DNA from 3 places in the Dyella telluris genome. Region 2 is predicted to be linked to each of the others. Evidence: predicted binding sites of a transcription regulator. Region 2 holds the regulator's gene; each other region holds the start of a gene.

Region 1 (10,672 bases), 2.1 Mb from region 2:
AGTTCGGCCGCTGATCCGCAAACGCGTAAACGTGATCCGCCCACTGCGTCGCTTCCAGGTAAATCGCCGCCATGCGACGAATCACCTGCGGCTGCGCCTCGCCTCCGCGAAGGTTGCCCGCTTCCCACGCGCGGATCTGGTCCAGCAACTGCGCGAACGGGCCCTTGTTTTCCAGCAGCGCGGTGCTGATCTCGCGCGCCAGCGGCAGATGCCACAGCACGAAATCCATCGGCGCTTCCATCATCGCGTCGAGCAGCGAGAACAGGCCGGCGGTGAAGGCCATTTCGCGCTGTTCGGCGGGCATGCCCTGTGCCAGTTTCTCGGCCATGTGTGCGCGAATCAGGGCGGCGCGCAGCAGTTCCGGCGGACGATCACCGGTGCCGCTCAGCGCCATGGTGTAGATCCAGTTACGCAGGCGGGCCGCGCCGAAGAAGATGGCGGCCTGCTGCACTGACTTGAGCTGACGCGGCAGGGCGAAGTACGCGGAGTTCACGCAACCGAGCAGTTTGTAGCTGAGGATGGCGTCGTCGCGCACGATCTGGCCAAGCTCCACCGGGCCCGGATTGCCTTCCTGCAGGGCCTTCATCAGGCGCAGCAGGCTCAGGCGGCTGGCGGCCAGCACGGGCACGGCAACCGGTTCGGGCTTGAGCAGGAACTGGCCCTGGATCGCCTGGAGCGGCAGCGACTCACAGCGATGGTAGGTGTCGTGGTCGTCCACGTGGCCGGCCACTACGTGGGTGCCGCGCGCATGCAGGTATTCGCTGCGCGAGCGCAGCGTCGCGGGATCGAGCTTGCTGGCATCGAGGCGCACGAACTGCACGATCTTCAGCAGGGGCTCGACGGCCGGGTTGAATTCCAGCGTGGTGTCGCCGGCGTCCAGCATCAGCGGGCAGCCGCGCTGCGCCATGCGCGCCAGGCGTTCCACCAGGGCAGGATCGGCCGCGGCTTCGGGCATCAGCAGTACGCCGAAGCGCGGCTGGTGCTGCAGCACGTCGGTTTCTTCCATCAGCAGCTCGTGGGTGAGCTTGAGGAAGGTGCGGTTGCCGCGCACGAGGCGGGCGAGGGCGCCGTCGGTAATCGTGGCGAGCGCGCGCCGCATCAGCGCGTCTTCGCTTTCGGCGGCGTCCTGGAACACGATTTCGTACGCGAAGAGTTCGCGCTTGTTGTCCAGCATCGGCAGACGAATGACCGGCAACGGCAGTTCGCTGCCGGCGGTGGCGTCTTGGGCGGAGGAGATGACCGCAGCTTCGCTCATGATCGATCGACGTCTTGACGATGGTGGGGGGACGGCGGTTGCCGCTTTCAAATACACACGCATGAGGCAAGGCCGCACGCGCGTTTTGCTACATCAGGCTTCGGCGAGGGTCTGCGAGCGCAGGCTCGTGCGCAGGTCTCCCGCGCGGCCGTACACGCTAGCTTCCGTCTCGTTGCCGGTCAGCACCGCCAGCGCCTTGCGCACCTGCTGCAGACGGATACCCACCAGGGTGCCGTTGCGCTGGTTGAGCTGCTGGCAGGCGCGCAGCGACTGCAGGACTTCTTGCCATTTCGGCGCCAGCGCGCGGCTGGCCTCCGGTGCGCCCTGGCTGAGCTGCACGCGTTCGCTGTCCAGCTGTTCCAGCCGCAGCATCAGTTCGTGCTTGCTGGCGCCAGCCTGATTGAGCGTGTCGACGTCAGCCGTTTCCAGGGCGGTGCGCTCGGCATGGAGCGCGTCCATCAATTGGCCCACTGCCAGCCGCATCTCCTCGACCGCGGCCGTCAGGGCATGGTCCAGTTCGGCTTGCAGCGAGGGGTTCATGATTTGCCGTTCATCTGTGTTTCGAGGGACATCATGCGATCGGCGATGCGTCCGGCGTCGACCTTGTACGTGCCGTTCGCCAGCGCCTGGCGGATCTGCTCGACTTTCTTGGTGTCCATGGTGGCTCCGCTGGTGGTGCGGGCTGCTTCCTGCAGTGCGCGGGCGGAGTCGGTCAGCTGCACGCGGTCGTTCGTGCCCGTGCTGCCGGTCGCGGCGTCGGTGGACGTCGTGCTGGCGGGGCTCTGCGTGGAACTGCTGCCCTGACCCGTGGCGGGCTGGGGAAGCTTCGGCAAGCCGTTGTTTGAGATGGTGGTATTCATGGGTCCGTTCTCTTGGATATCTGGCCCTGTTGTTCACAGGATCGGCCGGCTGGCCACAAACTTTAATCGGTCGGTCGGTCGCTCAGTACGGGGTCATGGCAGGGCCAGCACCTCGCCTGGCGCCATCACCATGGCGTCGATCACCTTGCCGGAGCTGCCGTTGCGTACCCGCAGGCGCGATCCGCTGTCCCCGCTGCCCAGTGCGACGCCGCTGGCGCGGACCTCGATGCCGTTGAGGCGGGATACCAGCTGAACCTGATCTCCCGCTTTCACGGCGCTGCGCCCGCCCAGGGCGGACGGGGTGACGATGCTGCCCACGCCCAGGGCGCGCGACAGGGTACGTCCTTCCAGCTCCGCCGGGTCGCTGACGAAGCCGTAGCCCAGTCGCGTGATGTCGCGTTCTTCCATGCGCACGTCGTCCGCGCGGACGCCGTCGCCGCGCTGAAGCGGGTGCACCAGCACCAGCACCTGGCGGAACACCTGAAGCTGTACCGGTACGTGCAGGGTCCAGCCATCGGCGCCGGGGCAACGCACCAGCACGGTCATGCGGGGCATCAGGCGGGCGCCGTTCTGCAGGCTGGCGTTGAGTGCGGCGGGGCACGGCGCCAGTTCCAGCGTGCGCGTGTCCAGTTCTGCTGCCTGGGCCACCACCCGGCTGCCGGGCGTGGCGTACTGGCCGCGCAACCACTGCTCGGCCATCGCGCGCGCCGCCTGTGCCGGCTCCGCGGCATGGGCGGGCACCACGAGGGCACCGAGCAGCAGGGAGGCCAGTACGCGGCGGATCACAGGTCGGCCAGCAGCACGTTGAGCTGGGCGAGCAGGGTTTCGCGTTCGCCTTCCAGCTGCGTCATCACCTGGCCGGCTTGGTCGAGCTGGCCGTCACACAGCAGGGTGGCGAAGCTGCTGCCCTGTTCGCGCAGGCGGGAGCCGGCGGCGCTCAGCGCGTGGGCGGCAGGGCTGCCGGCACGGCTGGCGGTAAGGCGTTCAAGCGTGCGGGCCAGCGCCTGGGTATCGAACCAGCGGCGGTCGAGGGCGGCCGGTTCCTGCAGGGCCAGCTCCATGGCCTGGCGCAGCCCCTGCGCGGCTTCGCGCACGGTCAGGCTGAGGCTGGCCGGATCTTCGCCGCTTTCCGATTCCAGCCAGTCCAGCGCCAGACGATGGCCGAGCAGGGCGCCGCGGCTCAGGGCCTCGGACTGACGCGTGGCTTCGGCCGAACGGCGGTGCCACGCGCCCAGGGCGGCCTGAGCAGCCACGGCGCGGGCGTGCTGGGCATCCTGGTTCTTGTGCATGCCGCCGATGCGCTCGCCGATCTGGCGCAGCGCTTCGCCGCTGTCGCGCAGCGAGGTTTCCGTCTGGGTAAGGCCGCCCTGTGCGCGGTCCAGGCGCTGCAGGCCCTGCTGCACGTCGCCATCCAACTGTTGGGAGAAGTCACCGATGGAGCTGGTGACGCCTTCGATTTCGCCGGTGGCCTGGCTGGTCTTTTCGGCCAGCTGCTTCACCTCGTCCGCCACCACGGCAAAGCCGCGCCCGGCTTCACCGGCACGGGCGGCTTCGATGGCGGCATTGAGCGCCACCAGGTTGGTCTGGTGCGCGATCTCCTGCACCACGCCGGTGAGCTTGCGGATCTGGGCGACCTGTTCGGCCAGCTTGCTCTGGTTGCGATTCATGGCCGACAGCGCGGTGCGCAGCAGGCGCAGCTGGCCATCCAGCTCGCTCACGCTGCGCTCGCTGCTTTCACCGGTCTGACGTGCGTAATCCAGGCCGGTGGCGATTTGCTGCAGTGACGTCGAGATTCCGGCGCTGCCGTCCGTCAAACGGCCGACGTCGTCGCGGCTTTCCTGTGCCGACTGGTGCATGGAGGCCTGCTCGCGCGCCAGCTGCTGGGCCGAGCCGAGCACCAGGCCCAGCTGTTCCATGGTCTGCAGGGCGACGGCCGCCGGCGGTCGCTGCGTGGACACGGCCGCCAGCAACGGGGCCAACGCCTGCGCGGCGCGCGGGTGGCGGGCGGACAGTTGGGCGACCTGCGCCTTGTCCCCTGCCGCGGCGGCGCGGGCGAGGTCGGCGAGATGCTGGCTCCAGATGAGGCTCATGGGTGGATCGTTCCTTCCTAAAAGGGTCGCCCCCGGCATCGGCGGCAAATGTCGGAACTTGAGAAGCAAGCGACGTGCCACCGCCGTTGGCACCCCCTCAAGCCGGCGCCGTCGCGGCCGATACGCGGGGAGTAAAGGCGGCAGGGCCGCGGCGAGGAAAACGCATGACTGCGTGGATGGACAAGGTAGAGCAGCAGACCAAGCTGGCAGGCCACAACCGGGTGGCGATGCTGCTGTTCCGGATGGGCGACGAGCAGCTGTTCGGCATCAACGTATTCAAGGTGAGGGAGGTCATGCGCCGCCCGCCGATGGAGCGCATGCCCGACGCCAATCCCCTGATTGCCGGCAGTTGCGACTACCGCGGCACCACCATCCCGGTGATCGACCTGGCCGTGGCGCTGGGTTACCCCTCGTTGCGCGACGTGTCCTCGGCCCACCTGATGGTTACCGAGTTCAGCCGCAGCGTGCAGGGTTTCCTGGTGGCTGAGCCGCAGCGCCTGGTTCACTGCGCCGGCGAATCCCTGGCGGCTCCCGCCGCCGCGCTGGGCTTCGGCAGCCGGGTCAATGCGGTGACCCGCGTGGATGGCGCCCTGATCGCGGTGGTGGACGTAGAGCACGTACTGGCCACGTTCAATGCCACCCGCACCGAACTCTCCGAACCGATGCAGCGCATTGCCCGTGTGCATGACCTGCAGCCGCGCCGCGTGATGGTGGTGGACGACTCACTGGTGGCCCGCAACCAGCTGGTGAACCTGTTCCGCCAGATGGATGTGGAATGCGTGGTCGCCCAGGACGGACGCGAAGCCCTGGAGCGTCTGGAGGCGATTGCCCAGGCGCAGGGCGAGGAAAGCGTGACCCTGGTGGTATCGGATATCGAAATGCCGCGCATGGACGGCTACGCGCTGACGCGCGCCATCCGCGAGACACCGGCGCTGCGCTCGCTGAAGGTGGTGCTGCATAGCTCGATCAGCGGCATCTTCAATGAAGCCATGGTGCGCGAGGTGAACGCGGATCGCTTCGTGGCGAAGTTCCAGCCGGATGTGTTGGCGCAGGCGGTGCTGGATTTGATGCCGGGGACGTTAGAGCGGTTTTGAGGGGGCGCTGGCCCGCTGCTCTTTGCTCCCTCTCCCCTCCGGAGAGAGGGTTGGGGTGAGGGGCAAGTCTTGCCTCACTCCTTCTTTAGCCGTCACCCCTGCGTAGGCAGGGGTCCAATGACTTTGTTCCTGGCCTTCGGGCTTAGCGCTACCGCGACCTGGCCGCTTACGCAGCGGGCGTTCCGACCTCCTGCCGGAGGCCGGGTCACTTTCTCTTGCTTGCCCAAGAGAAAGTAACCAAAGAGAAAGGCACCCCCATCGCGGCGCTGGCCGGTGAAGCCGGCCAGTCCGCGAGGGTCGGCCGGGCTTTTCGACAGGACGTCCCTGTCCTGTCGAAAAGGGATCGGCATCCTTGCCGATCCCCCTGCGGGCCTGTCGTCCGCCCCTCACCGCCGCTCAAGGGGGCGGGTAGGTCAAAAGCCAGAGCCAGAGCCTGAGCCGAAGGCTCGTGCAGCTGCGCTGCACATCGCGCCGCAAGGCGCGGTGGCGTATTGCCTCCCGGCTTGTCTTGTCGGTGGGAGCAAACCCTGTTCGCGACTCGTGCCACTGCACTGCACATGGAGTCTCTCGCTGTGACGCCGTATCCGGCACGGGCTTTTCTGTAGGAGCGCACTTGTGCGCGACCACCTGACGGAGCGGTATCGACATGGCGCTGCGGTCGCGCACAAGTTCGCTCCTACAGCAGGTCTCTCGCACGGCTAAGCCCGGTGCTTTCTCACCTCAGTGCTTACCCCAGTCCTCTCCCGAACGGGAGAGGACGAGCGACAGGGGATGTTCAACGTGAACACCCTACGGGCATGGAAGGAGGTGCCGCGCAGCGGCACGACGCTCCGCGTTAAGCCCTCTGCGCTTGGGCGCGTTGCGAAGCGCTTTGTTGTACCCGCTGTGTAGAGGCGGAGGTTGCCAAGCAACAACGTTCCTCAGCCGTTCGGGCTTATCCCATCGGCATGCTGCCAGCCTTTAAGGCCATTTTCTTTGGGTTACTTTTCTTTTGGGCCAGCAAAAGAAAAGTGACTCGGCCTCCGGCAGGAGGTCGAAACGCCCCCGCTGCGTAAGCGGCAACCTGGCCGAATCACCGCATACCGAAGGCCAGAGCCAAGTCACTGGATCCCAGCTAGACCAGCCCTTCGGATGTTGCAAAGCGCCTCGCTAGGATCACGGTTCCTGTCTAACGGTGAGGCGAGCACCCACGCCTCACCCCAGCCCTCTCCCCGAAGGGGAGAGGGAGCCAAGAAAGCAGGCCGCCCAGGCCCCATCCCCCGCGCGCCAGAAAGCCGCTACCACCCGCGTCGACTTTCCGACATACCCACCCGAACCCCCGCGGCATAAACCCCGCAAACCCAACAGCCACGCGGCCTCCCGGGTCATGTGAAGACAGTGGCACGCAAATTGCTCAAACCCTCCCGCGGCCCCCGCCGCAGGAGTGAGCGATGAGTTCGATCAACGACAACCTGTTCGGTCTGCACACGCAGGCACTCGACATGTGGCAGAAGCGCAGCGAGGTGCTGGCGAGCAATCTGGCCAATGCGGACACGCCGGGTTACTTGGCGCGCGACGTCGATTTCAAGAAGGCGCTGGCCAGCGCCAGCGGCACCGGCAGCAACCTGCCGATGACGATCACGCAGCAGGGCCAGATCGATCCGCAGGCGCAAGCCGCCAAGAAGCTGGCGTACCGCACGCCCACGCAGCCGTCGATGGATGGCAACACCGTGGATACGCAGGTGGAGCAGGCGAACTTCGCCGCCAACGGCGTGCATTACCAGGCCAGCCTCTCCTTCATCACGGCGCAGATCCACATGCTGCGTACGGCCATTACCGGAGGCCAGGGCTGATGTCCCTCTTCAAGATTTTCGATGTCGCGGGCTCGGGCATGGCAGCGCAGTCGCTGCGGCTCAACACCGTGGCCAGCAACCTCGCCAATGCCGACAGCGTGTCGGGCACGCCCGAGGGCGCCTATCGCGCGAAGGAACCCTTGTTCGCCGCCGTGCAGAAGGCCATCGGCAGCGCCAAGAGCGCCGATGCGGACAGCGCGGTCGGCGTGCAGGTGAAGGGCGTTACCGAAAGCCAGGCCGACGTGCAGGCGCATTACGAGCCGGGCAATCCGATGGCCGATGCCACCGGCTACGTGTACGGCAGCAACGTCAATCCCATCGACGAGCTGGTGAACATGATCACCGCATCGCGTTCGTACCAGAACAACGTCGAGGCGATGAACACCACCAAGCAGTTGATGCTCAAGACCCTCGACCTCGGCAAGTAAGCCGGGAGGAAACCCACGTGACCACGATTCCCAGCACCAACACTACCAATACCGGAAGCTCCAGCAGCTCGAGTAGCTCGACCAGCGTCAACTCGGCGTTGTCGAGCACCATGACGCAGGCCGACTTTCTCAAGCTGATGACGGCCCAGCTGCAGGCGCAGGACCCGACCAATCCGGTCGACAACTCGCAGTTCGTTTCGCAGATGGCGCAGTTCAGCCAGCTTTCTTCGACGCAGCAGCTGGATACCGACCTGCAGACGCTTAGCTCCAACGTGAGCTCGGCCATGCAGACCTCGCAGGTGCTGAGCTCCTCGAACCTGGTCGGTCGCGAGGTCATGGTGCCCAGCAGCTCCGCGACGTACGACGGCAGCGATGCGGTGAAGGGTGCGGTGAACGTCACCGCCACCGGCAGCGTCACCGTGCAGGTGCTCGATAGCAGCGGCAATGTGGTTCGCAACATCGACATGGGCACGCAGAGCGCGGGTCTCCAGCAGTTCAGCTGGGATGGCACGGATGACAACGGCAATGCGGTGGCCTCGGGCACGTACACGCTCAAGGCCGCCACGGGCAGTGCGTCGCTGGACACCTATGTGGCGGGTTCAGTGACAGGCGTGGGTTACGGCGGCAGCACGCTGGGCACCTACCTGCAGGTCGCGGGCGTGGGCGGTGTGTCGCTCAGCCAGGTCGCACAGATTCTCTGACGCGTCGCGCGTCATTTCCTCACGAGGTAAACGAACATGGCACTCAATACGGCGCTCAGCGGCATCAACGCTGCCCAGTCCGATCTCAACGTCATCGCCAACAACATCGCCAACGCGAACACCACCGGCTTCAAGGGTTCGCGCGCGGAGTTTGCGGACATTTTTGCGGTCACCGGCCTCAACCTCAATTCCACCGCCGTCGGCAGTGGCGTTACGCTTGAGAAGGTGGCCCAGCAGTTCAACCAGGGTGACCTGCAGACCACCGGCAACAGCCTTGACCTTGCCATCAACGGCAACGGCTTCTTCGCCGTCAACAACGGCAGCGGCGTGCAGTACACCCGCGCTGGCGACTTCGAGAAGAACTCCAACGGCTACGTGACCACGCCCGATGGCGCGAAGCTGCAGATCTACCCGCCCAACGGCAACGGCGGCTTCGACATGAGCACGCTGAAGGACTTCAGCTGGCAGGCGGCACAGAGCAACGCCACGGCCACGTCGTCCATCACGCTGACCTCCAACCTGCCGGCCAGCGCCACCGCGCCGACCACCGCGTTCAGCACCAGCGACTCCACCAGCTACAACAATGCCGCCCCGGTGACCGTGTACGACTCGCAGGGTGGCTCGCATCAGGCGACGGTCTATTACGTGAAGACCGGCACCAACACCTGGGACGCCAACCTGTATGTGGACGGCCAGAGCGCCGGCACGCAGTCGATGACCTTCGACAGCACCGGCAAGCTCACCACGCCGACCAACGGCACGCTGGCCTTCAATTCGGTCACTCTCGGCAATGGTTCCGCACCGCTGGCACTGTCGCTGAATGTGACCAACACCACGCAGTACGGTACCGACTACTCGGCGGGCCCCATCGTGCAGAACGGTTTCGAGGCCGGCACGCTGTCGGGCATCGACATCGACCAGCAGGGCGTGGTCACCGCGACCTACTCCAACAACCAGAGCACGCAGATCGGCCAGGTGGCGATTGCCAATTTCGCCAACGTGCAGGGCCTGCGCCAGCTGGGCAACACCACCTGGGCGTCGAGCACGGATTCGGGCCCGGCGACCTGGGGCACGGCCAACGCGGGCGAGTACGGCACCATCCAGTCGGGTGAGCTGGAAAGCTCCAACACGGCCGACACCACGGCGCAGCTGGTGAACATGATCCAGGCGCAGCGCAACTACCAGGCCAACGCGCAGGTGCTGTCCACCGACAACACGCTGGCGTCCTCGCTGTTCAACGCTGTCTCGCGCTGATAGACCGCCATGGACCGTTCCGTCTACGTCGCAATGACCGGGGCCACGCAGATCATGCGTGCCCAGGACGCGGTGAGCCACAACCTGGCCAACGCGTCCACGGTCGGCTTCAAGAGCCAGCTCACGGCCTTCCAGAGCGTGCCGGTGCTGGGCGATGGCACGCCGTCGCGTATCAACGCGGTGGCGCAGGGCATCGGCCAGAACAGTGGGCAGGGTTCGCCGGTGAATACCGGCAACCCGCTCGATATTTCGGTGCGCGGCCAGGGCTTCATCGCCGTGCAGGCACCGGATGGATCGGAAGCCTATACGCGTGCCGGCGACCTGCGGCTTACCGCCGACGGCGGCTTGACGGATTCGAAGGGCAATCCGGTGATGGGTGGTTCCGGCCCCATCACCATCCCCCCGGCCACGGACATCAGCGTGGGCTCCGACGGCACCATCTCCACGGTGCCGCAGGGGCAGTCGCCCAACGCGGTGTCGCAGATCGATCGCATCAAGCTGGTCAATCCGGACACGGCGCAGATGACGCAGGGCTCCGACGGCCTGATGCACATGAGCGACGGCAGCACGGCGGCCATCGACGACACGGTGACCATTGCCTCGGGTGAACTCGAAGGCAGCAACGTCAACCCGTCGGCCGAGCTGGTCAAGATGATCTCGCTTTCGCGCCAGTACGACATGCAGGTGAAGTCCATCAAGACCTCCGAGGACAACGCCGATTCCAGCCTCAAGCTGCTGCAGGCCAACTGAGCCTCGCTGATATTTACGGAGTAATCGATGTTCTCTTCACTGTGGATCGCCAAGACCGGCCTTGACGCGCAACAGACGCGCATGGACGTGATCTCCAACAACCTGGCCAACGCGAATACCACCGCGTTCAAGAGCTCGCGCGCCTCGTTCCAGGACCTGATGTACCAGAACAAGGGCCAGCCCGGCGGCCAGACCACCGAGCAGACGGTGTCGCCGTCCGGCCTGATGCTGGGTACCGGTGTGCGCGTGGTCGCCAACGAAAAGCTGTTCACCGAAGGCAGCATCACGCAGACCGGCAACTCGCTGGACGTGGCCATCCAGGGCCGCGGCTTCCTGCAGGTGAGCATGCCCGACGGCACCGTGGCCTACACGCGTGACGGTTCGCTGCATACCGATCCGAACGGCCAG
Region 2 (10,672 bases):
GTCGCCGCTGACGTTTGCCTGCGCACCGGGCAGGCCTTGTTCGATCATTGCCTGGATGGTGGCAGCGTCCATGGTTTTTCCACTTGCAAGGTTGGGTCAGTGCCATCGATCCGGACAGGAACCGGACCCAATGTCACCGACTATGACGTTAAAATGCGAATATGCCATGTTAATGGAAAACCTCTGTCGCAGAAACGACACGTGTTACCGAGGCCCGCCAATCCCGGGCGCGAAAATTCTCATAACATAATGATTCAACGGACTTTTCGACCTGCACACACCCGTTCAGGGTGATGACGAAAATCCGGCAGACCCCCGAGGACGCATGAACGCCCACGTCGCCCCAGCTAACCCGCATGCGATCAACGCCGATGCCATCGTGCAGAGCGCACGCACCGTGATCGCCACCGAAGCCGCGGCCATCCGCGCCCTGGAGCCGCGCATCGGCCCCGAGTTCGTCGAAGCCTGCCGCCTGATCATGGGCTGCGCCGGCCGCGTCGTGGTCACCGGCATGGGCAAGTCGGGCCATGTCGCCCGCAAGATCGCCGCCACCCTGGCTTCCACCGGCACGCCGGCGTTCTTCGTCCATCCGGGCGAGGCCAGCCATGGCGACCTGGGCATGATCCTGCCGCAGGACGTGGTGCTGGCCCTTTCCAACTCGGGCGAAACGGACGAAGTGCTGTTCATCCTGCCGGTGATCAAGCGCCAGGGCATTCCCCTGATCGCCATCACGGGCAATGCCCATTCCTCGCTGGCCGATCAGGCCAACGTGCATCTGGACGCCAGCATCGCCGCCGAAGCCTGCCCGCTGGGCCTGGCACCCACCGCCAGCACCACGGCAGCCCTGGTGATGGGTGATGCGCTCGCCATTGCGCTGCTCGAGGCGCGCGGCTTCACTTCGGAAGACTTCGCCCGCTCGCACCCGGCCGGCAGCCTGGGTCGTCGCCTGCTGCTGCACATCAGCGACGTGATGCACACCGGCGAAGGCATCCCGGCCGTGCCGCCCAATGCCTCGCTCACCCGGGCGCTGATGGAAATGACCCGCAAGCACCTGGGCATGACCGCCGTGGTGGACGCCGATCAACGCCTGCTCGGCGTATTCACCGACGGTGACCTTCGCCGCGCCCTGGACGACGACGACCTCGACCTGCGCGGTGCCACCGTGGCCGAGCTGATGACGCGCGGGCCCAAGACCATCGGCGCCGACAAGCTCGCCATCGAGGCCGCCCAGCTCATGGAAAAGCACCAGATTCACGCGCTGCTGGTGGTCAACGACCAGCAGCAGGTGGTGGGTGCCCTTAACATTCACGATCTGCTTCGCGCCCGTGTGGTCTGATCGAAAGGTTCGGCTGCTCTCCTTCACTGCGTCCACCGTCCGGGCTCTCCGGCGTTTGAGCGTATCGCCCTCCTCCCGCCTGATGGCCGACCTCCTCCATGTACCTGGCTGATATCCCCGCAGACGTCCTCGCCCGTGCCGCCAAGATCCGCCTCGTCGTGTTCGACGTGGACGGCACCCTGACCGACGGCCGCCTGTGGTACGCCGAAGACGGTCATGAAACGAAGGTCTTCCACGTGCATGACGGCCTGGGCCTGAAGCGCGTGATGGCCAATGGCGTGCAGGTGGCCATCATGTCCGCGCGCATCAGCCACCCGGTTGCCCTGCGTGCCGAAGAGCTGGACATCGCACACGTCTACCAGGGCCAGGGCGACAAGCGCGCCAGCCTCCAGCAGCTGATGGAAGCGCTGACGCTGGCCCCTGACGAAGTGGCCTTCGTGGGCGACGACCTGCCTGACCTGCCAGCCATGCGCATCGCCGGCCTGGCGGTGGCGGTAGCCAATGCCCACCCCTGGGTCGCCGAGCAGGCCCACTGGCAGACGCGCCTGGCCGGCGGCCACGGCGCCGCCCGCGAGGTGTGCGACATGCTCCTGCAGGCCCAGGGCAAGGCGGCCGCAGAACGGGAGCGCTGGCAGTGAGTTTGCGATCGTACCTGCGCGACCGGGGACTCCCGGTGGCGATCGTCGTGATGGCCATCGCCATGGGCTCGGCCCAGATGCTGTACTGGTGGCTGGCCCCGGCGCCGAAGGTCAACGAGTTCGTGGGGCCGCCGCGTTCGGGCTATACGCTGACCAACTTCCAGCTGTGGTCGTATGACGTGGACGGTCTGCCCAGCTTCCAGATGGTGGCCCCGCACCTGGAACGGCGTGAAAACGACGATTCCCTGTACATCAACACGCCCGACTTCACGCTGCCGTCCAACCAGGCCGGGGTGCCGCCGTGGCTGGGCAATTCCCTGTACGCCTGGGTGGACAAGAGCGGCACCCTGCTGAAGCTGCAGGGCCCGGTGTACATGCACCGCGCGGCCTACTGCGTGACCGCCGCCGCGGAAATCCACACCTCGGACGTCACCGCATGGCCCAAGGAAAACCGTATGGTGACGGACGCCCCCGCACAGATGGTGCAGGGCGACAGTAAACTTAGCGGGGTCGGCATGCGTGCCAATCTCAACACCAACCATCTGGAGCTGCTCGATGAAAGCCACGGCACGTTTCCGCCGCGCAAAAACAAGTCTCAAGTTGGCGCCAAGCCTGCTTGCGCTGAGCCTGCTCATGCTGCTGCCGGGTCTGGCGCTCGCCAAGAAGTCTGATCGCGACCAGCCCATGAGTTATGACGCCAAGTACACCGAGGCGTTCAATGCCCCCAACACCGTCAGCACGCTCAAGGGCAGTGTGAGGGCGGTACAGGGCACCATGGTGCTCACGGGCGATCTCGCCAAGCTCTACATGGACGGCGACCAGCAGCTCGCGCGCATTGTCGTCACCGGCAACCCCGCGCACATCCAGCAGTTGGACGAGAACAACAACCTGATGCAGGGCGACGCCCAGACGCTCGACTACGACAACATCAACGGCATCGCGGTGCTGACCACCAACGCCGTGGTGCGCCAGCAGGGTCGTGGCGAATTCCACGGCGACAAGCTCACCTACGACACCAACACCAGCCTGATCACGGGCGAGGCCGGTGGCGACGGGCTGGTCCACGGCATCATCCTGCCCAAGCCGAAGCCCGGCGCTCCGGCCCCCGCTGGCACGCCGCCCAAGCCCGCCACGCCACCCGCCGGGCAGCAACCTGCGCCCAAGCCGGCCGAGGGTCATTGATCGATGCTTTCCGCTGAAGGTCTGCAAAAAAGCTTCAAGGCACGCCAGGTCGTGCGCGACTTCGCCTTCTCCATCCGCGAAGGCGAAGTGGTCGGCCTGCTCGGCCCCAACGGCGCCGGCAAAACCACCTGCTTTTACATGGTGGTGGGCCTGATCGAAGCCGACGCCGGCGTGATCAAGCTGGACAAGCAGGACATCACCGGCCTGCCCATGCACCAGCGCGCCAAGCTCGGCATCGGCTACCTGCCGCAGGAGGCTTCGGTGTTCCGTCGCCTTACCGTCGCCGACAACATCATGGCGGTGCTGGAGCTGCGCGAAGGCTGGGACGAAAAACGCCGTGCCAACGAGCTGGAAAGCCTGCTGGACGAGCTGAAGATCGCGCACATCGCCGACCAGAAGGGCATCAGCCTTTCCGGCGGCGAGCGTCGTCGCGTGGAGATTGCGCGAGCGCTGGCCGCGCATCCGCGCTACATGCTGCTGGACGAGCCGTTCGCGGGCGTGGACCCCATTTCGGTGGGCGAAATCCAGCGCATCGTGCGGCACCTGAAAGAGCGCGGTATCGGCGTGCTCATCACCGACCACAACGTGCGCGAAACGCTGGGCATCTGCGACCGCGCGTACATCCTCAACGATGGTGAAGTGCTCTCACGCGGCACGCCGGCACACATCCTTGCCGACGAAAAGGTCCGCGAGGTTTACCTTGGCCGCGAATTCCGCCTGTAACCCCTGGCACCCCGGGGGCTTACCTCAGGAATAAACCTGAGGTAGTACGCGATTCGGCTGCTGAACCAGCTCACTGGCTCTCAGACCTATGGCCGACCCCGGGGTCACGAGTTAGGATGATCTTCACGTTCATCCCGACCGCCTGGCATGAAACCCGGACTGCAGTTTCGCCTCAATCAGCAGCTCACGCTGACCCCACAGCTGCAACAGGCCATTCGCCTCTTGCAGCTGTCACAGCTTGAGCTGGAGGCGGAACTTCGCCAGATAGCCGAAAGCAACCCCTTGCTCGAGTTCTCCGAGGACAACCCGGACAACCTCGACAGTGACGAGCGCGAACCGCTGGAATCCATTCCCGCGAGCTCGTCCAGCTCCAGCAGCAGCGACACCGTGGACGATGCCGAGGCCCCCGAATGGGGCGAGGCCGACTCCGACGGCGGCAGCGACGACCCGGTGGACTTCTCCAACGGCAGCGGCGCCGCCTCGCGCAGCAGCAACCCGGACGAAGACGGCTTCGAACCGCAGAACGCCGCGGCGGAAACCCTGCAGGAACACCTGCTCTGGCAGCTCAACCTGACGCACATGAGCGTACGCGACCGCACCATCGCGGCGGTGCTCATCGATGCGCTCAATCCGGACGGCTACCTTACCGAGAGCATGGAGTCGCTCATCGCGGCCCTGCCGGCCGACCTGAAGGCGACCACGGCGGAAGTGGAATACGTGCGGCACACGCTGCAACGTTTCGATCCTACCGGTGTGGCCAGCGTGGACCTGCGCGACTGCCTGAGCGTGCAGCTGCAACAGTTCGATCCGGATACGCCGCACCGCGATCTCGCCCTGCGCATCGTGGACACCGAACTGGAACTGCTGGCACGCAACGACATCGCGCGCCTGGCCCGCAAGCTGCGCGCGAACGAAGACGACACCGCCGCGGCCGCCGTGCTGATCCGCAGCCTCGATCCGCGCCCCGGCGCCGCGCTGGACGTCACGCCCGTGGAATACGTGGCCCCCGACGTCTACGCGCGCAAGGACCTCGGCCGCTGGCGCGTCAGCCTGAACCCGGACTGCCAGCCACGGCTCGGACTCAACCAGCATTACTGCGGCCTCATTGCCCAGGCACGCGGCACCGATGCCAGCTGGATGCGTGGTCAGCTGCAGGAAGCGCGCTGGCTCATCAAGAGCCTGGAATCGCGCGCGGAAACCCTGCTCAAGGTGGCCGAGGCCATCGTGCGCCGGCAAAGCGCCTTCCTCGACTACGGCCCCGAAGCCATGCACCCGCTGGTGCTGCGCGAAGTGGCCGAGGAAGTGGGCATGCACGAATCAACCATTTCACGTGTAACTACCCGCAAGTACATCCACACGCCGCGGGGCACGTTCGAACTCAAGCACTTCTTTTCCAGCGGCGTATCCACCGAAGACGGTGGCAGCGCGTCGGCCACCGCCATCCAGGCCATGCTGCGCAAGCTGGTCGATGCCGAGGATCCGCGCAAGCCGCTGTCCGACCAGGCCATCGCGGAGGAACTGCACCGCAAGGGCATTCAGGTTGCCCGTCGCACCGTGGCCAAATACCGCGAGGCCATGCGCATTCCCAGCTCCAGCGAACGTCAGCGCGCCGGCTGAACACGTCATCCGGCCACTGTGGCAAAGCGCCCCGGGGAACTTGGCGGCAAAAAAGGCGTCCCCATAATCATGGGTAAGACGATCCCACGGGTAGCTGTCATGTCTGACGCGTGAAGGTCTTCATAACGCGAAGAGAACACCGAAAGCGCATAGTGACTATCCCGACTTGGTGAGGAGGCCGGAACAGAGGATCGAGACATTCCCGGGTTTTTGAAGGTGTGTCGGCCACGACATAAGCGACCGGTACATCGACCCCAGCCGCGTCTGCGGCAAGTACCAGAGGAGGCGCAACATGCAAGTTCAGCTCAGCGGTCAACAGATTGAAGTCACCCCGGCCCTGCGGGATCACGTGAACAGTCGACTTGACCGCCTCACCCGCCTCGACGAACGACTCCTCAGTCTGAGCATCGTTCTTTCCGTGAACAAACTGCAGCAGCGCGCCGAAGGAACACTATCGGTCACGGGCAGCACCCTGCACGCCGAAGCGCTTGAGAACGACATGTACGTCTCCATCGATGTCCTGTTCGACAAGCTGGTCACCCAGCTGCGCAAGCACCGCGAGAAGGTCTGCGACAAGCACCAGCGCGCCGTGCGCGACGAGCGCCTGTACGGCTGACCCCCGCCCCGGCCCGCCCGTTTCCCGGGCGGGCCGTTCCCTCCCGATCCCCCTGTCCAAGGCATCCGCCGGTGTGAACTGGCACAATGCGCATGTGGCCGCCCTGAATCCGCGGCGCAAAGGACATGGCTTGGACAGGCTGACCGCCCGACAACTCTATGACAGCGTTCACGAGCGCATGGCGCTGCGCTGGGTTTCCGGCATGCGCGGTGAATCGCGTGTGCTCGAACAGGCCGCGACCACCACGCGCCGCCCGTCGCTGATCGGCTATCTCAACGTCATCTACCCGAACAAGATCCAGATCATCGGCACCGAGGAGCTCAACTACCTCGACAGCCTGGAATCGCGCCAACGCTGGGAAGCGATCAACAAGATCGCCGCCTATCAGCCGGTAGCGATGATCGTGACCAAGGATCAGCCCATCCCCACCGACCTGCGCGAGGTGGCGGAAGAAACCAACACGCCGCTGTGGATCAGCTCCAAGCGCGGCCACGAGCTGCTGACCTGGATGCAGTACCACCTGGCGCGCATGCTGGCGCCCAAGGTGACGCTGCATGGCGTGTTCCTCGAAGTGTTCTCCATTGGCGTGCTGATCACCGGCGAGTCCGGCTCCGGCAAGAGCGAACTTGCGCTGGAACTGATCAGCCGCGGGCACCGACTGGTGGCCGATGACGCTACCGAATTCACGCTGATCGCCCCCGACGTGATCGACGGCACCTGCCCCGAGCTGCTGCAGGACCTGCTGGAAGTACGCGGTCTTGGCGTGCTGAACGTGCGCGAGATGTTCGGCCACACGGCGGTCAAACCCTCCAAGTACCTTCGCCTGGTCATCCATCTGAAGCCGTTGCGCGAAGGCGAAGACACCGATGGGCTCACGCGCCTTACCGGCGACATCGGCCACCGCGAGATCTTCGAGGTACCGGTGCCGATGATCACCATTCCTGTGGCACCCGGCCGTAACCTGGCCGTGCTGGTCGAGGCGGCCGTGCGCAACCACGTGCTCAAGAGCAAGGGCATCGACCCGGCCCAGACCTTCATCGACCGCCAGGCGCACCAGATGCGCCGGCTGCCTCCGTGGTGACCCATGAGCGAAACGACCGTCGCCAACGCCATCCGACGCCCTGACGCGATCCACCTGATCGTGCTTACCGGCTTGTCCGGTGGCGGCAAGACCGTTGCCCTGCGCGCATTGGAAGACCTGGACTTCTACTGCGTGGACAACCTGCCCACCGCCCTGCTGCCGCAGCTGGTGGCGGCAGTGAGCCGCAATGTGGAAGGCAAGCGCCGCAACGTGGCGGTGGGTGTGGATGTGCGCAATCCCGGTGAAGACCTGCAGCGCATGCCCGCCATGCTGTCGGAGCTGGCCGCCGTGGGCGTGCACACGCACCTGATTTTCCTGGACTGCCGCGACGACGTGCTGATCAAGCGGTATTCGGAAACGCGCCGGCGCCACCCGTTGTCCTGGCGCGGCCTGTCGCTTGCCGATGCCATTGCCGAAGAACGCCGCCTGCTGCGCCCGCTATCGGCCATTGCCGACAAGGTGATCGATTCCAGCGATCTGAACGTGCACCAGCTGCGCCGCGTGATCGCCACCGGCTACGCCGAGGCCACCGACGGGCTGACGCTGATGTTCCAGTCGTTCGCATTCCGCCGCGGCCTGCCGCTGGATGCGGATTTCGTATTCGACGCTCGCTGCCTGCCGAACCCGCACTGGGATCCGACGCTGCGCCCGCTCTCCGGCAAGGACGCGGGCGTGCGCGACTACCTGGATGCGCAGCCGCTGGTTGCCGAATACTTTGCCGACACCGCTCGCTGGCTGGACACCTGGCTGCCTCGCTTCGAAGCGGACGATCGCAGCTACGTGACCATTGCCATCGGCTGCACCGGCGGTCGCCACCGCTCGGTGTACCTGGTGGAGAAACTGGCTGCCCATTCCCGCGCGCTGCGAAGCGGCGTGCTTACCTTCCATCGCGAACTCGAGTGATAGCCATGCTGTCCATCCAGACCAAGCGGACCGGCTCGCCGTCATGAGTGTCGGTGTGCTGTTGATGACGCACGAAGCGGTCGGCCAGGCGCTGATTTCTGCCGCCCACCATGTGCTGCCCAAGCTGCCCCTGCGGGTGGATGCGGTCGAGGTTCCCCCGCACGAGGACCCGGACGTGATGCGCACGCTCACGGCCAGGCACGCGCGGGAGCTCGACGAAGGCGACGGCGTGCTGGTGCTCGCCGACCTGTATGGCGCGACGCCTTGCAACATCGGGCTGTCACTCGGCTCGATCGGTGTCCGGTTGCGCTGCGTGTCGGGACTGAATCTTCCGATGCTGCTGCGCGTACTCAATTACGCAGAAAAACCGTTGGACGAACTGGCGGAGATTGCCGCCAGCGGGGGCCGCGGGGGAATTTTCATAGACCATGCTTGAAAAAGAAATTGTCGTTTCGAACAAACTGGGGCTGCACGCCCGCGCTTCGGCCAAGCTCGTGCAGCTGGTGCAGGGTTTCAAATCCACCGTGTGGCTGGTCAGCAAGGGACGTGAAGTCAACGCGCAAAGCATCATGGGCGTCATGATGCTGGCGGCAGGCATCGGCACGCCGCTGACCGTTCGCGCGGATGGCCCGGACGAGGCCTCCGCCATCGACGCCGTGGTCGCCCTGTTTGATCGCAAGTTCGACGAAGGAGCCTGAGTGGGTAGAACGATGACATGCACGCTTCAGCCTGAGGCCGTATTCACGGCCCGGTGGGCTGCGTCGTGCCATCGTTCACACTCAGGAATCCACGCGTTGGCTGGATGCCGACGCGACGCGCGACCGGACGGGTCGCTCCACCACGGAAGGCACACATGAGACAGATACTGGCAGGCACCACCGCAGCGAAAGGCATGGCCCTCGGCCGTGCCCGCCTGGTGCAGCCCAGCCGCTATCTGGTCGATACCCGCCCGCTCAACGAAGACGAAGTCGACGTCGAGCTGGAACGCCTGCATCACGCACTCGACACCGCCCGCCAGGAACTGCGCGAGCTGCGGGGGAAGCTGCATGGCGCACTGGCCCGCGAAGTCAACGAATTCATCGACGCCCACAGCCTGCTGCTGGACGACCCGGAACTGTTGCGCGGGCTGGACGACCTGGTGCGCATCGGCCACTACCGCCCCGGCGCGGCGCTGAAGAAGCAGCGTGACCGCCTGGCCGCGGTGTTCGAGGCCATGGACGACCCTTACCTGCGCTCGCGCAAGGAAGACGTCGACCAGGTCATCAGCCGCGTCATCTCGGCCCTGCAGCGCCAGACCAGCCGCGAGGAACGCAAGCTGGCCGCGCGCGTGGGCGAGATCCTCATTGCCGACACCATCGCGCCCGCCGACATGGCTCATCTTGCCGGCGCCGGTCTGCTCGGTGTCGTCGCCAGTTCGGGCAGCCCTTATTCGCACAGCGCCATCCTGGCGCGCAGCCTTGACCTGCCCATGCTGGTCGGCGCGCGCGATGCGTTGTCCACCATCCACGACGACGACCTGATCTTGCTGGACGCCGAGCGCGGCGAAGCCGTGGTGCATCCCACCGCGCAAGACCTTGCCCGCTACCGCGCCTGGCAGCGCGAGGCCGCGGCGGAAGGCCGCCGCCTGGCCACGCTGGCGAACGCACCCACGCGCACGCGTGACGGCGTGGATGTGCGCCTGTATGCCAACGCCGAGATGCCGCCCGATATCGCCATGGCGCGTGCGCGCGGCGCGGACGGCGTGGGCCTGTACCGCACCGAATTCCTGTTCCTGCGCCAGAAGGGCCTGCCCACCGAAGACGAGCAGTTCATCGCCTATCGCGACCTGGTGCTCGGCATGGGCGGCCTGCCGGTGACCATTCGCACGCTGGACCTCGGCGCCGACAAGGCCGACGCGGCCGGCCTGGTGATCCGCGGCGAAGACAACCCCGCGCTGGGCGTGCGTGGCGTGCGCCTGTCGCTGCGCTACCCCGCCGTGTTCAGCACCCAGATCCGCGCCATCCTGCGCGCCGCCTGCTACGGCCCCGTGCGCGTGCTGGTGCCGATGGTGACCCAGCCGGACGAACTCATCGCCGTGCGCACGCTGTTCAAGCTGGCGCGCCAGGAACTGAAGCGCGAGAACATCGACCTGCCGGAGAAACTCCAGCTCGGCGCGATGATCGAAGTGCCCGCCGCGGCCATCAACGTGCGCGCACTGCTGGAGCACGCGGACTTCCTCGCCATCGGCACCAATGACCTGGCGCAGTACGTTCTGGCCGCCGACCGTGGCAACGATGCGCTGGACAACATCTACAACCCGCTGCAGCCGGCGCTGCTGCGCCTGCTCGCCTACGTGATCACGGAAGGCCGGCGCGCGAAGAAGCCGGTGAGCCTTTGCGGCGAAATCGGCGGCGATACCAACTTCACCGCCCTGTTGCTTGCGCTTGGCCTGTGCGAATTCAGCATGCACCCCAGCCAGCTGCTGCACGTGCGTGATCGCCTGACATCGCTCGACCACGCCATTCTGCGTGCACACGCGCCGCGCATCCTGCGCTCACGCACGCATGAAGAGGCCGAGGCGTTGCTGGCCAGCATTA
Region 3 (10,672 bases), 980 kb from region 2:
ATGGTGCCGAAGGGTTGGCTATAGGCGCTGTTGATGCCGGTTGCCTGCACGGTGCTGCCAGTGAGTGTCAGCGATGCCGGCGTCCTCGTGCCGTAATCGGCCAGCGCCAGCGCGGCGATGCCGCCGGCGTTGCTGATCTGTGATCCCGCCGCGGTGATTTGTCCACCGTCCTGTGCCAGCAAACCGTAGGTCTGCTTTCCCGTGGACGTGATCGTGACCTGGTTGAGGTTCAGTACGGCATTGGCATAGGAACCATCGGCAGCCTTGGTGCTCGACCATGCATATCCACCGGTCGAATAGGCCGTGCTGTTGACCGCAACATGGGTGCCCGTAGCCGTGATGGTGCCACCGTCCGACTTGAGCGCAGATCCTGGCGCCGCGCCCGAGCCCGTATAGCTCGGCCCTTGCCAGTTGAGGCTGGGATTGAGCAATTGCCCGCCACTGATCATGTCCGGGCTACCGTTGCTCGCGGCGTTGATATTGATCGTGCCACCGCTGAGCGTCGCACTGGAGCCTTGCCTGACCCACACACCCACGGCGGCGTCGTTGCCATCCACGGTCAGGTTGCTCAATGTCACGTTGCCGCCATTGGCCACCAGCACGCCCGTCGACGAATTGCGCGAAGCCGGCTGAGGTCCGGTGTAGTTGAAAAGCAGGGTCAGCCCGCTGCCGATGGCAGTGGCCGGCACTTGGGTGTTATCGATCACCACCCCTTCGCTGCCGCCACCCGATGCCACATTGAAGGACAAGGTCTGATTTGCCGGAAGCGAGACAATGCCGCCGTTGTACATGTACACGCCAATCGAATTTGGCGAGTTCACCGTGATCGACATCGGGTCGTGCACCGTGACAACCGTACCGGCATCCTGCGCGCCCAGAGCCAGCTGCTTCGTCGTGGTGCCGCTCGTCGTGATGCTCGATGAGCTTCCATACAGGTCGATCTTTCCACCTGCCTGCGCCACGGCACCACGCGCACCGCCTCCGCTGATCGCCAGGACCATGTTCGTCCCGGAAATGCTGCTGGCCTGTCCGTAGGCGCCAAGGGCGGCGCCCACACCCGTCATGTTGACCGTGGCCCCACCATCGATGGTGATGGGAGCCAACGCATTGAGGTTGGTGCTGTAGGAAAGAAACCCGACCCGATTGGTGTTTATCGTGAGACCAGCGGTCGGAACGGAGACACTCCCGTTCGTGTCCTGAATCGCCACGTTACTGTTGTTGATGACGATAGGTCCCGGACTCGGTCCTTGGCTTGCATCGAACACCAATGTTGCCTGCGCGTTGACGCTTGCAGCTATGGTGGAACCGGTGTTGATCGTGGTGCCGCCCACCACCAATACCGACGGATTGGCGGCGCCAGCGGTCACCGCGGTGGTTTGCGTTCCAGGACCCACGAGCGTCTGCGCCTGACCCAGACCTGGCACGAGCATGGCCACCACGGCCAGGCCTCCCCCGGCCATCGCCCATGCCTGCCGTTCCCTCATGCATCGTGCTATCGCGCACGCCAGTGGGTGCCTTTGATGCGCCGGTGTATTTCGCGGGATCGGCGACGACGTGGCGGCTGCCTTCGCGAGAAGCTCTTCCATAGCCCTGCTCCCGTGTCGAACCGCGATGCGCTAGCCAACGCGGGTCGGATGTCGTTTGGACACGAAGCGCCATCATCGACACAGGGCTCGATCACAACAACCGCATAACTACCTAATGACCCATGCGTAGATCAACGAAGCAGACGCCAGCGAGAGTGACGAATGTCGCCGTGGCGTCCACAGTGGGCGAAGAGCACGTCAAGAAAAGGGACTACATAACGGCGTCAAAAAAAACGGGCGCCGAAGCGCCCGTCTTTTTTCACCGGATGGACGACGCGATCAGAGCGCGTAGTACATCTGGAACTCCAGCGGATGCGTGCTGGCGCGGTAGCGGGTGACTTCCTGCATCTTCAGCGCGATGTACGCGTCGATGAAGTCGTCGGTGAACACGCCGCCGGCCTTGAGGAAGTCGCGGTCCTTGTCGAGCGCATTGAGCGCTTCGTCCAGGCTCGCGCACACCTGCGGGATGTTCTTCTCTTCTTCCGGCGGCAGGTCGTACAGGTCCTTGTCGGCCGGTGCACCCGGGTCGATCTTGTTGATGATGCCATCCAGGCCGGCCATCATCAGCGCGGTGAACACCAGGTAGCCGGAGTTCATCGGATCGGGGAAGCGCACTTCGATGCGACGACCCTTCGGGCTCGACACGTACGGAATGCGGCAGCTGGCCGAACGGTTGCGGGCCGAGTAGGCCAGCATCACCGGCGCTTCGAAACCCGGCACCAGGCGCTTGTAGCTGTTGGTGGTGGAGTTGGCGAACGCGTTGATGGCGCGGGCGTGCTTGAAGATGCCGCCGATGTACCACAGCGCAGTCTGCGACAGGCCACCGTACAGGTCACCGGCGAACAGGTTGTTGCCGTCCTTCGAGAGCGACTGGTGCACGTGCATGCCGCTGCCGTTGTCGCCGACGATGGGCTTGGGCATGAAGGTGACGGTCTTGCCGTTCTGGTGGGCGACGTTCTTGATGACGTACTTCATGGTCATCAGTTCGTCGGCCTTCTGCACCAGCGTGTTGAACTTCACGCCGATCTCGCACTGGCCGGCATTGGCCACTTCGTGGTGATGCACTTCCACCACCTGGCCCAGCGATTCCAGCACCTTGCACATGTCGGCGCGCAGGTCGCCCAGCGAGTCGACCGGGCTGACCGGGAAGTAGCCGCCCTTCACGCCCGGACGGTGGCCGGTGTTGTTGTCGTCGTACTTGTAGCGCGAGCTCCACGCGGCTTCTTCGGAGCCGATTTCGTAGAACACGCGGCCCATGTCGTTCTGCCAGCGGACCGAGTCGAAAATGAAGAATTCCGGCTCCGGACCAAAGAAGGCCGTGTCGGCGATGCCGGTGGACTTCAGGAACGCCTCGCCGCGCTTGGCGATGGAGCGCGGGTCACGGCCGTAGGCCTGCATGGTCGACGGCTCCAGCACGTCGCAGTGCAGAACCATCTGCGTGTGCGCGCTGAACGGATCGATGTAGGCGGTATCCGGATCGGGCATCAGCACCATGTCCGATTCGTTGATGCCCTTCCAGCCGGCGATCGACGAACCGTCGAACATCTTGCCGTCCTCGAACGTGCCCTCGTCGATGGCGTGGGCCGGGAACGTGACGTGATGGTGCTTGCCGAGCATGTCGGCGAAACGGAGGTCGACGAATTCGACTTCATGTTCCTGGATCAGATCGAGCACTTTCTGGACGGCGGACGACATGGACAACCTCGACGGGCGAAAAGGTGGGACAACGACAGGCGTCTGAGCAAGGCGCGTGCCAAGCGGTTTGATCTCGATGTTTCAACAGGTTACGGTGTTGCCGGACATGCTGACATAGCCATGTTGCACTAAATTGAACCACTAGGATGCACCATCCAAGTGCAATCAATGTGAACGGTACCGCGCGGGTGAAAGCGCAAAGACGGATCGGCAAAGACAAGATGCTTCCGGCCCTTGCCGCCCCGAAATCGCCATCCCGGTCCCTTAAGCTATGCCGCTTTGCGCCGGTATGGAACCGGTAAGGCCCCATCTGTCGGAGTTTCCGTGAGCGATCTCATCAACGTCATCCTGCTCGGCATCATCGAAGGCATCACCGAATTCCTGCCCATCTCCAGCACGGGCCACCTGCTGATCGCCGAAAAATTCGGCCTTGGCGAGCGTTCGGACCTCTTCAATGTGGGCATCCAGGCGGGCGCGATCCTCGCGGTCACCTTCATCTACTGGGGCCGCATCTGGCAGCTGTTCACCCAGTGGCGCGACCCGGCCAACCGCGATTACCTGGCCAAGCTCACCGTGGCCTTCCTGATCACCGCCGTGCTCGGCTTCATCGCGGTGAAGCTCGGCTTCAAGCTGCCCGAGGCGGTAACGCCGGTGGCCTGGGCGCTGGTGATCGGCGGCATCTGGATGATCGCGGCCGAACGCCTCGCCGCCCGCCAGCCGGACCGCACGCAGGTGACCTGGCGCGTGGCCATCCTGGTCGGCATTGCCCAGATGGTGGCCGGCATCTTCCCCGGCACCTCGCGATCGGCGGCCACCATCTTCACTGCCATGCTCGCCGGCACCAGCAACCGCGCCGCGGCCACGGAATTCGCCTTCCTGGTCGGCATTCCCACCATGTACGCAGCCAGCGGCTACGAGCTGCTGAAGGTGCTGAAGGAAGGCGGCGCGCACCACGAAGACTGGACCGCCTTCGGCGTCGGTTTCGTGGTGTCGGCCATCGTGGCCTTCGTGGCGGTGAAGTGGCTGCTCGGCTACATCCGCAGCCACCGCTTCACGCCGTTTGCGATCTACCGCATCGTGCTGGGCGTGGCGTTGCTGCTGTTGATTCCGGCGGGGATGTAATCGACAACAAGGGGATTGGCCTCAGGCTTTCCCATTACCTCACCGTCACCCCGCGAAAGCGGGGATGACGGTGAGGGATAACGAGCGTTTCGAACCATCGGAGACTGCGTCCCGTTTTGGTTACGCGCTCAACCGCTCCGGCACCGCCGCCATCACCGGCTTCTTGTGCTTGACCGGTTCGCTGGTCTGCTCGAACACCTCGCGCACCCACTCGATGAAGGCCTGCACGCGGGCCGAGAGGTGCTTCTTCTGCGGATAGACGATCCACACCGGCTTGCCGGTGGAGATGGTGTCGGTCATCACCAGCTCGAGCTTGCCGAAGTCCAGCATGCAGGACGCAATGACGTTCGGCGCCTGGGTGATACCAAGGCCTGATACCACGGCCTGGATCACCGACTCGGCGTCGTTGATTAGGATGTGCGCGTCGATATCCACCGCCACCTGCCCGCTCGGCGTATCGAACTGCCACTGGCGCGGCCGGCCGTTGGGCTGCACGTAGTTGATGCAGCGATGGTTCTTCAGGTCGTCGATGCTTTGCGGTGCGCCGTGCTTCGCTAGGTACTCGGGCGAAGCGATGATGACGTTGCGCAGGTAGCCGATCTTGCGGGCGATCAGGCTGGAGTCCTCCAGCGGACCCGCGCGCACGGCCACGTCGATGCCTTCTTCGTTGAGGTCGTAGGGGTAGTCGCACATCGACAGCTCCAGCCGGATATCCGGATAGCGCTGCTCGAATTCCGCCAGTCTGGGAATGATCACCGTGCGCCCCAGAGCAGCGGGCACGCCGATGCGCAGCTTGCCGGTGGGCTTGCGGCTGGCATAGCCCAGGGCCTCGGTGGCCTCCGCCAGATCGGCAAGGATTTCCTTGCAACGTGCGTGGAATGAGGCCCCATCGTCGGTCAAACGCAGCGAACGCGTGGAGCGGAACAACAGCCGGGCACCCAGCTGTTCTTCCAGTCTCGACACGGCGCGGCTGACGCCGGACGGGGTCATGCCCAGCTGGGCGGCCGCGGCGGCGAAGCTCTTGGCCTCGACCACGCGGACAAACGCGGAGATTGCGGCAAAGTCTTCCATAGGCTTGTTAGTTACCCCATTCGTGACTGGCAGTCACTATTGCGTTGCATCATAAGCTATTTATTGAACTCGATGGTATACCTAATCTTCCGCTCCTGATCGTCGGGGTACCCCCACTTCGGCGAGTCCAATCCGGGAGTCGAAGATGAACAAACGATGGATCCTTGCCGTACTCACGGTCGCCGTGGTGGGCGGCAGCTGGGCCTTGCTCGGCCACAGTGGCGACACCCATGCCCAGGCTGGCCCGCCGCCGGCTCCCGCAGTCACGGTGGCCCAGGTGCTGGTGCGCCCGGTGGACGACGCGGATGAATTCACCGGTCGCCTGCAGGCGGTCGACACCATCCAGCTGCGTCCCCGCGTGAGTGGATATGTGGACTCGGTGCACTTCAAGGAAGGGGCGATCGTGCGCAAGGGCGATCTTCTTTTCCGCATCGACCCCCGCCCCTATCAGGCCGAAGTGGACCGGCTGAACGCCAACCTGGCCGAAGCCAAGGCCAACCAGGTGCTGGCCCAGGCCAATGGTGAACGCGCCCAGCGCCTGCTTGAACAGCACGCCATCGCCAAGGAAGAAGCCGACCGCCAGCAGACCGCGGCGCAAAGCGCCAAGGCCCAGGTGGCTTCGACCACCGCCGCACTGGATGCGGCCAAGCTCAACCTCGGCTTCACCGAGATCCGCGCGCCGATCGACGGCCGCGTGAGCAACGCGCTGGTCACCCCGGGCAACCTGGTCACCAGCAATGACGTGCTGACCAGCGTGGTGAGCATCGACCCGATCTATGCCTACTTCGACGTCGACGAGCACAGCTACCTGAAGTTCGACCGCCAGCGTCGCGAACATGGCGGTTCGCCGCAGATCTCGATGGCCCTGGCCGATGAAAAAGGGTTTCCGCACACCGGTCGCGTGGACTTCGTCGACAACCAGCTGCGCGCGGGCAGCGGCACGATCCGCCTGCGCGCCGTGTTCGACAACACGGATTCCAGCTACACGCCGGGCCTGTACGTCCGCATCCAGCTGCGCAGCGACAGCCGCCAGCCGCGTGCCCTGGTCGACGACCGCGCCGTGGCAGCCGACCTTGGCAACAAGTTCGTGTACGTGGTCGACAAGGACCGCAAGGTGGAATACCGCCGCGTGGTCACCGGTCCGCTACTGGACGGCCTGCGCGTGGTTACCGAAGGTCTGGACGCCAAGGACACCGTGATCGTCAACGGCATCCAGCACGTGCGCCCCGGCGTGGAAGTGAACGCGACCAAGGTGGCCATGGAAACGCGCAGCCTGGATCCGAACAAGCAGGTGGCGATGGCGGGTGGTGCTTCGGGCAAGAACGCTTCGCAGCAGAAGTAAATCTTCTTGATCGTCATTCCTGCGGAAGCAGGAATCCAGCGACTTCCGCCGCCGTGGATAAAGGCGCTGGATCCCTGCTTCCGCAGGGATGACGAGTAGGAAAGTCAGCGACAAGAAATGAATGCACGCACTCTCTCGTTTCGAGCAGAGGGCCAGGGCCGCTTTGTCTCCGATCACCGGAAACCAAGCACCCAAAGTCCCCGCTTCGCGCGGGCATTGGTGCCAAGAGCAACCAGGACGAATGCAATGAAACTCGCTCAGTATTTCGTGGACAGGCCGATTCTGGCCGGCGTCCTCTCCGTGCTGATCCTCATCGCGGGCAGCATTGCGCTGTTCAAGCTGCCGATCAGCGAATACCCGGAAGTAGTGCCGCCTACCGTGGTGGTGCGCGCTTCCTATCCCGGCGCCAACCCCAAGGTGATCGCCGAAACCGTCGCCACGCCGCTGGAAGAGCAGATCAACGGCGTGGAAGGCATGCTCTACACCAGCTCGCAGTCCACCAGCGACGGCGCGATGACGCTCACCGTCACCTTCGCGCTGGGCACGGATCTGGACAACGCCCAGGTGCAGGTGCAGAACCGCGTGTCGCAGGCACTGCCGCGCCTGCCCGAGGAAGTGCAGCGACTCGGCGTGACCACGCAGAAGAGCTCGCCCGACCTCACCATGGTGGTGCATCTGATCTCGCCGGATAACCGGTACGACATGCTGTACCTGTCCAACTACGCGCGACTGCACATCAAGGATCAGCTTGCCCGCCTCGATGGCGTCGGCGACGTGCAGATCTTCGGTGCCGGCGAATACAGCATGCGCGTGTGGCTCGACCCGGAGCGTCTGGCCTCGCGCCAGCTCACCACGGGTGACGTGGTGCATGCAATCCAGGAACAGAACATCACCGTGGCGGCCGGTGCGCTCAATGCGCCCCCGGGTCCGACCAACGCGGCCTTCCAGCTCAACATCAACACGCAGGGTCGCCTCATCACCGAGGACGACTTCGCCAACATCATCGTGCGCAAGGATGCCGATGGTTCGTTCGTGCACCTGCGCGACGTGGGTCGCGTCGAACTGGGTTCCAACAGCTACGCGCTGCGCAGCCTGCTGAACAACCAGCCGGCCGTGGCGTTGCCGATCTTCCAGCGCCCGGGTTCCAACGCCATCCAGATTTCGGATGAAGTGCGCGCACTGATGGCGGACCTGAAGAAGGACTTCCCGCAGGGCGTGGATTACCAGATCGTCTACGACCCCACGGTATTCGTGCGCGGTTCGATCGAAGCGGTGGTGCACACCCTGTTCGAAGCCATCGCCCTGGTGGTGCTGGTAGTGATCCTGTTCCTGCAGACCTGGCGTGCATCGATCATCCCGCTGGTGGCTGTGCCGGTGTCGCTGATCGGTACGTTCGCCGTGATGCTGTTGGCCGGCTTCTCGCTCAACGCGCTGTCGCTGTTCGGCCTGGTGCTGGCTATCGGCATCGTGGTGGACGATGCCATCGTGGTGGTGGAAAACGTCGAACGACACATCGAACATGGTTTGTCGCCGAAGGAAGCGACGCGCAAGGCCATGAACGAAGTGACCGGCCCCATCGTGGCAACGGCGCTGGTGCTGTGCGCGGTGTTCGTGCCGGCGGCCTTCATCAGCGGCCTCACCGGCCAGTTCTATCGCCAGTTCGCCCTGACCATTGCCATGTCCACGGTGATCTCGGCGTTCAACTCGCTCACCCTGAGCCCGGCGCTTGCCGCGATCCTGCTCAAGGAACAGGGCGCACCGAAGGACAAGCTGAGCATCCTGATCGACCGTGCGTTCGGCTGGCTGTTCCGCCCGTTCAACCGCCTGTTCGTCAGCAGTGCGAACCGTTACGTGGGTGGCGTGAAGCGCATCCTGCGTTCGGGTTCGATCGCCCTTCTGATCTACGGCGGTCTGGTGGTGCTCGGCCTGTTCGGTTTTGCCCACGTGCCGACCGGCTTCGTGCCGCCGCAGGACAAGCAGTACCTGGTGTCGTTCGCGCAGCTGCCGGATGCCGCCTCGCTGGACCGTTCGGAAGACGTGATCCGCCGCATGAGCGATATCGCGCTGAAGCAGCCGGGCGTGGAGAGCGCGGTGGCGTTCCCCGGCCTGTCGATCAACGGTTTCACCAACAGCACCAACTCCGGCATCGTGTTCGTGACGCTCAAGCCGTTCGAGGAACGTCGTGATCCGTCGCTGTCCGCGGGCGCCATCACCGCGGCCCTGCAGCAGAAGTACATGGGCATCCAGGATGCGTACATCGCCATCTTCCCGCCCCCGCCGGTGAATGGCCTGGGCACCATCGGTGGCTTCCGCCTGCAGGTGGAGGATCGCTCGGACCAGGGCTTTGAAGAGCTGTACAAGCAGACGCAGAACCTGATCCAGGCCAGCACCAAGGTGCCGACGCTTGCCGGCCTGTTCTCCAGCTATCAGGTGAGCGTGCCGCAGATCGATGCGGATGTGGATCGCGAGAAGGCGAAGGCGGAAGGCGTGGACCTGGCCGATGTGTACCAGACCATGCAGGCCTACCTCGGCTCGCTCTACGTCAACGACTTCAACCGTTTTGGCCGCACCTATCAGGTAAACGTGTCCGCCGAGCCCAAGTTCCGTCATGAGGCCAGCGACATCCTTCAGCTGAAGACGCGCAGCAGCACGGGCGAGATGATCCCGTTGGGTTCATTCCTCACCGTGAAGCAGACGGTGGGTCCGGATCGCGTGCAGCACTACAACGGCTACCCGACAGCGGAGATCAACGGCGGTCCGGCACCCGGCTTCAGCAGTGGCCAGGCGCAGGCAGCCATCGAGAAACTCGCCAAGGACAACCTGCCCAACGGCATGACGTTCGAGTGGACCGAGCTGACCTACCAGCAGATCCTTGCCGGCAATACCGCGGTGCTGGTGTTCCCCTTGTGCGTGCTGCTGGTGTTCCTGGTGCTGGCGTCGCTGTACGAAAGCCTGTTGCTGCCGCTGGCGGTGATCCTGATCGTGCCGATGGTGTTGCTGTCCGCGATCTCCGGCGTGTGGATCTCCGGCGGCGACAACAACATCTTCACCCAGATCGGCCTGATCGTTCTGGTTGGCCTGGCGTGCAAGAACGCGATCCTGATCGTGGAGTTCGCCCGCGAAGCGCAGATCATCGAAGGCATGGACCGCACGCAGGCCGTGCTGGAAGCGGCCCGCCTGCGACTGCGCCCGATCCTGATGACCTCGTTCGCTTTCATCATGGGCGTGGTGCCGCTGGTGACCTCGCACGGTGCCGGTGCGGAGATGCGTCATGCGATGGGCGTGGCGGTGTTCTCCGGCATGTTGGGCGTCACCTTCTTCGGCCTGATCTTCACGCCGCTGTTCTACGTGACGGTGCGCGGCTGGGGCGAACGCATGAGCGAACGCCGCCGCGCCCGACAGGCTGCGCGCCTCGCGCAGGCCAATCTGATTGAGGAGCACTGATATGTCCTTCTTCAAGAACCTTAAGCTCGCGCAGCGCCCTCTCCCCGCCGGGGAGAGGGATCAGTCCCGCGGCCAACTCCAGACGGGCGTGGGCATGATGGATGTCGCCGCCGTCGAGTCGTGCGACACCTGTCGCCCCGCATCGCATCGCGTGGCTGCCAAACGCGTCACTGCCATCGCGGCGGCCATCATGTTGGCCGGTTGCGTCAGTGTGGGCCCGGACTATCACGCGCCGCAGGAAAAGCCGGTGGCCATGCAGGGCGTGAATGCGCAGGAGTCCACGCAGACCTTCCAGGCGCAGTGGTGGAAGCAGTTCAACGACCCGACGCTCGATGCACTGATCCAGCGCGCGGCCGCGAACAGCCCTGACCTGAAAATCGCCTATGCACGCCTGCGCGAATCGCGCGCCTTG

Evidence for each region. The regulator sigma-54, encoded in region 2, starts transcription at its own class of promoters, with help from an activator protein. The targets are predictions, from matches to a motif close to TGGCACGNGCNTTGC.
Region 1: flgB (flagellar basal body rod protein FlgB) is a predicted target of sigma-54. The motif match lies at 6,678-6,692, and genes of this name have one in related genera.
Region 3: glnA (type I glutamate--ammonia ligase) is a predicted target of sigma-54. The motif match lies at 3,328-3,342, and genes of this name have one in related genera.

What each region holds. Positions count from the first base shown of each region.
Region 1 is NZ_CP060412.1:1,176,466-1,187,137, reverse strand. It holds gene H8F01_RS05555 (EAL and HDOD domain-containing protein) at 1-1,255, opposite strand, end outside; gene H8F01_RS05550 (flagella synthesis protein FlgN) at 1,349-1,795, opposite strand; gene flgM (flagellar biosynthesis anti-sigma factor FlgM) at 1,792-2,115, opposite strand; gene flgA (flagellar basal body P-ring formation chaperone FlgA) at 2,209-2,901, opposite strand; gene H8F01_RS05535 (methyl-accepting chemotaxis protein) at 2,898-4,205, opposite strand; gene H8F01_RS05530 (chemotaxis protein) at 4,370-5,299, shown strand; gene flgB (flagellar basal body rod protein FlgB) at 6,730-7,131, shown strand; gene flgC (flagellar basal body rod protein FlgC) at 7,131-7,559, shown strand; gene H8F01_RS05515 (flagellar hook assembly protein FlgD) at 7,577-8,260, shown strand; gene flgE (flagellar hook protein FlgE) at 8,297-9,514, shown strand; gene flgF (flagellar basal-body rod protein FlgF) at 9,524-10,264, shown strand; gene flgG (flagellar basal-body rod protein FlgG) at 10,292-10,672, shown strand, end outside.
Region 2 is NZ_CP060412.1:3,249,263-3,259,934, reverse strand. It holds gene H8F01_RS14270 (BolA family protein) at 1-72, opposite strand, end outside; gene H8F01_RS14265 (KpsF/GutQ family sugar-phosphate isomerase) at 326-1,336, shown strand; gene H8F01_RS14260 (KdsC family phosphatase) at 1,435-1,974, shown strand; gene lptC (LPS export ABC transporter periplasmic protein LptC) at 1,971-2,645, shown strand; gene lptA (lipopolysaccharide transport periplasmic protein LptA) at 2,608-3,156, shown strand; gene lptB (LPS export ABC transporter ATP-binding protein) at 3,160-3,879, shown strand; gene H8F01_RS14240 (RNA polymerase factor sigma-54) at 4,027-5,496, shown strand; gene hpf (ribosome hibernation-promoting factor, HPF/YfiA family) at 5,789-6,112, shown strand; gene hprK (HPr(Ser) kinase/phosphatase) at 6,243-7,193, shown strand; gene rapZ (RNase adapter RapZ) at 7,197-8,096, shown strand; gene H8F01_RS14220 (PTS sugar transporter subunit IIA) at 8,140-8,532, shown strand; gene H8F01_RS14215 (HPr family phosphocarrier protein) at 8,525-8,794, shown strand; gene ptsP (phosphoenolpyruvate--protein phosphotransferase) at 8,950-10,672, shown strand, end outside.
Region 3 is NZ_CP060412.1:2,271,672-2,282,343, reverse strand. It holds gene H8F01_RS10290 (autotransporter outer membrane beta-barrel domain-containing protein) at 1-1,484, opposite strand, end outside; gene glnA (type I glutamate--ammonia ligase) at 1,866-3,281, opposite strand; gene H8F01_RS10280 (undecaprenyl-diphosphate phosphatase) at 3,606-4,403, shown strand; gene H8F01_RS10275 (LysR family transcriptional regulator) at 4,524-5,474, opposite strand; gene H8F01_RS10270 (efflux RND transporter periplasmic adaptor subunit) at 5,620-6,816, shown strand; gene H8F01_RS10265 (efflux RND transporter permease subunit) at 7,063-10,260, shown strand; gene H8F01_RS10260 (efflux transporter outer membrane subunit) at 10,451-10,672, shown strand, end outside.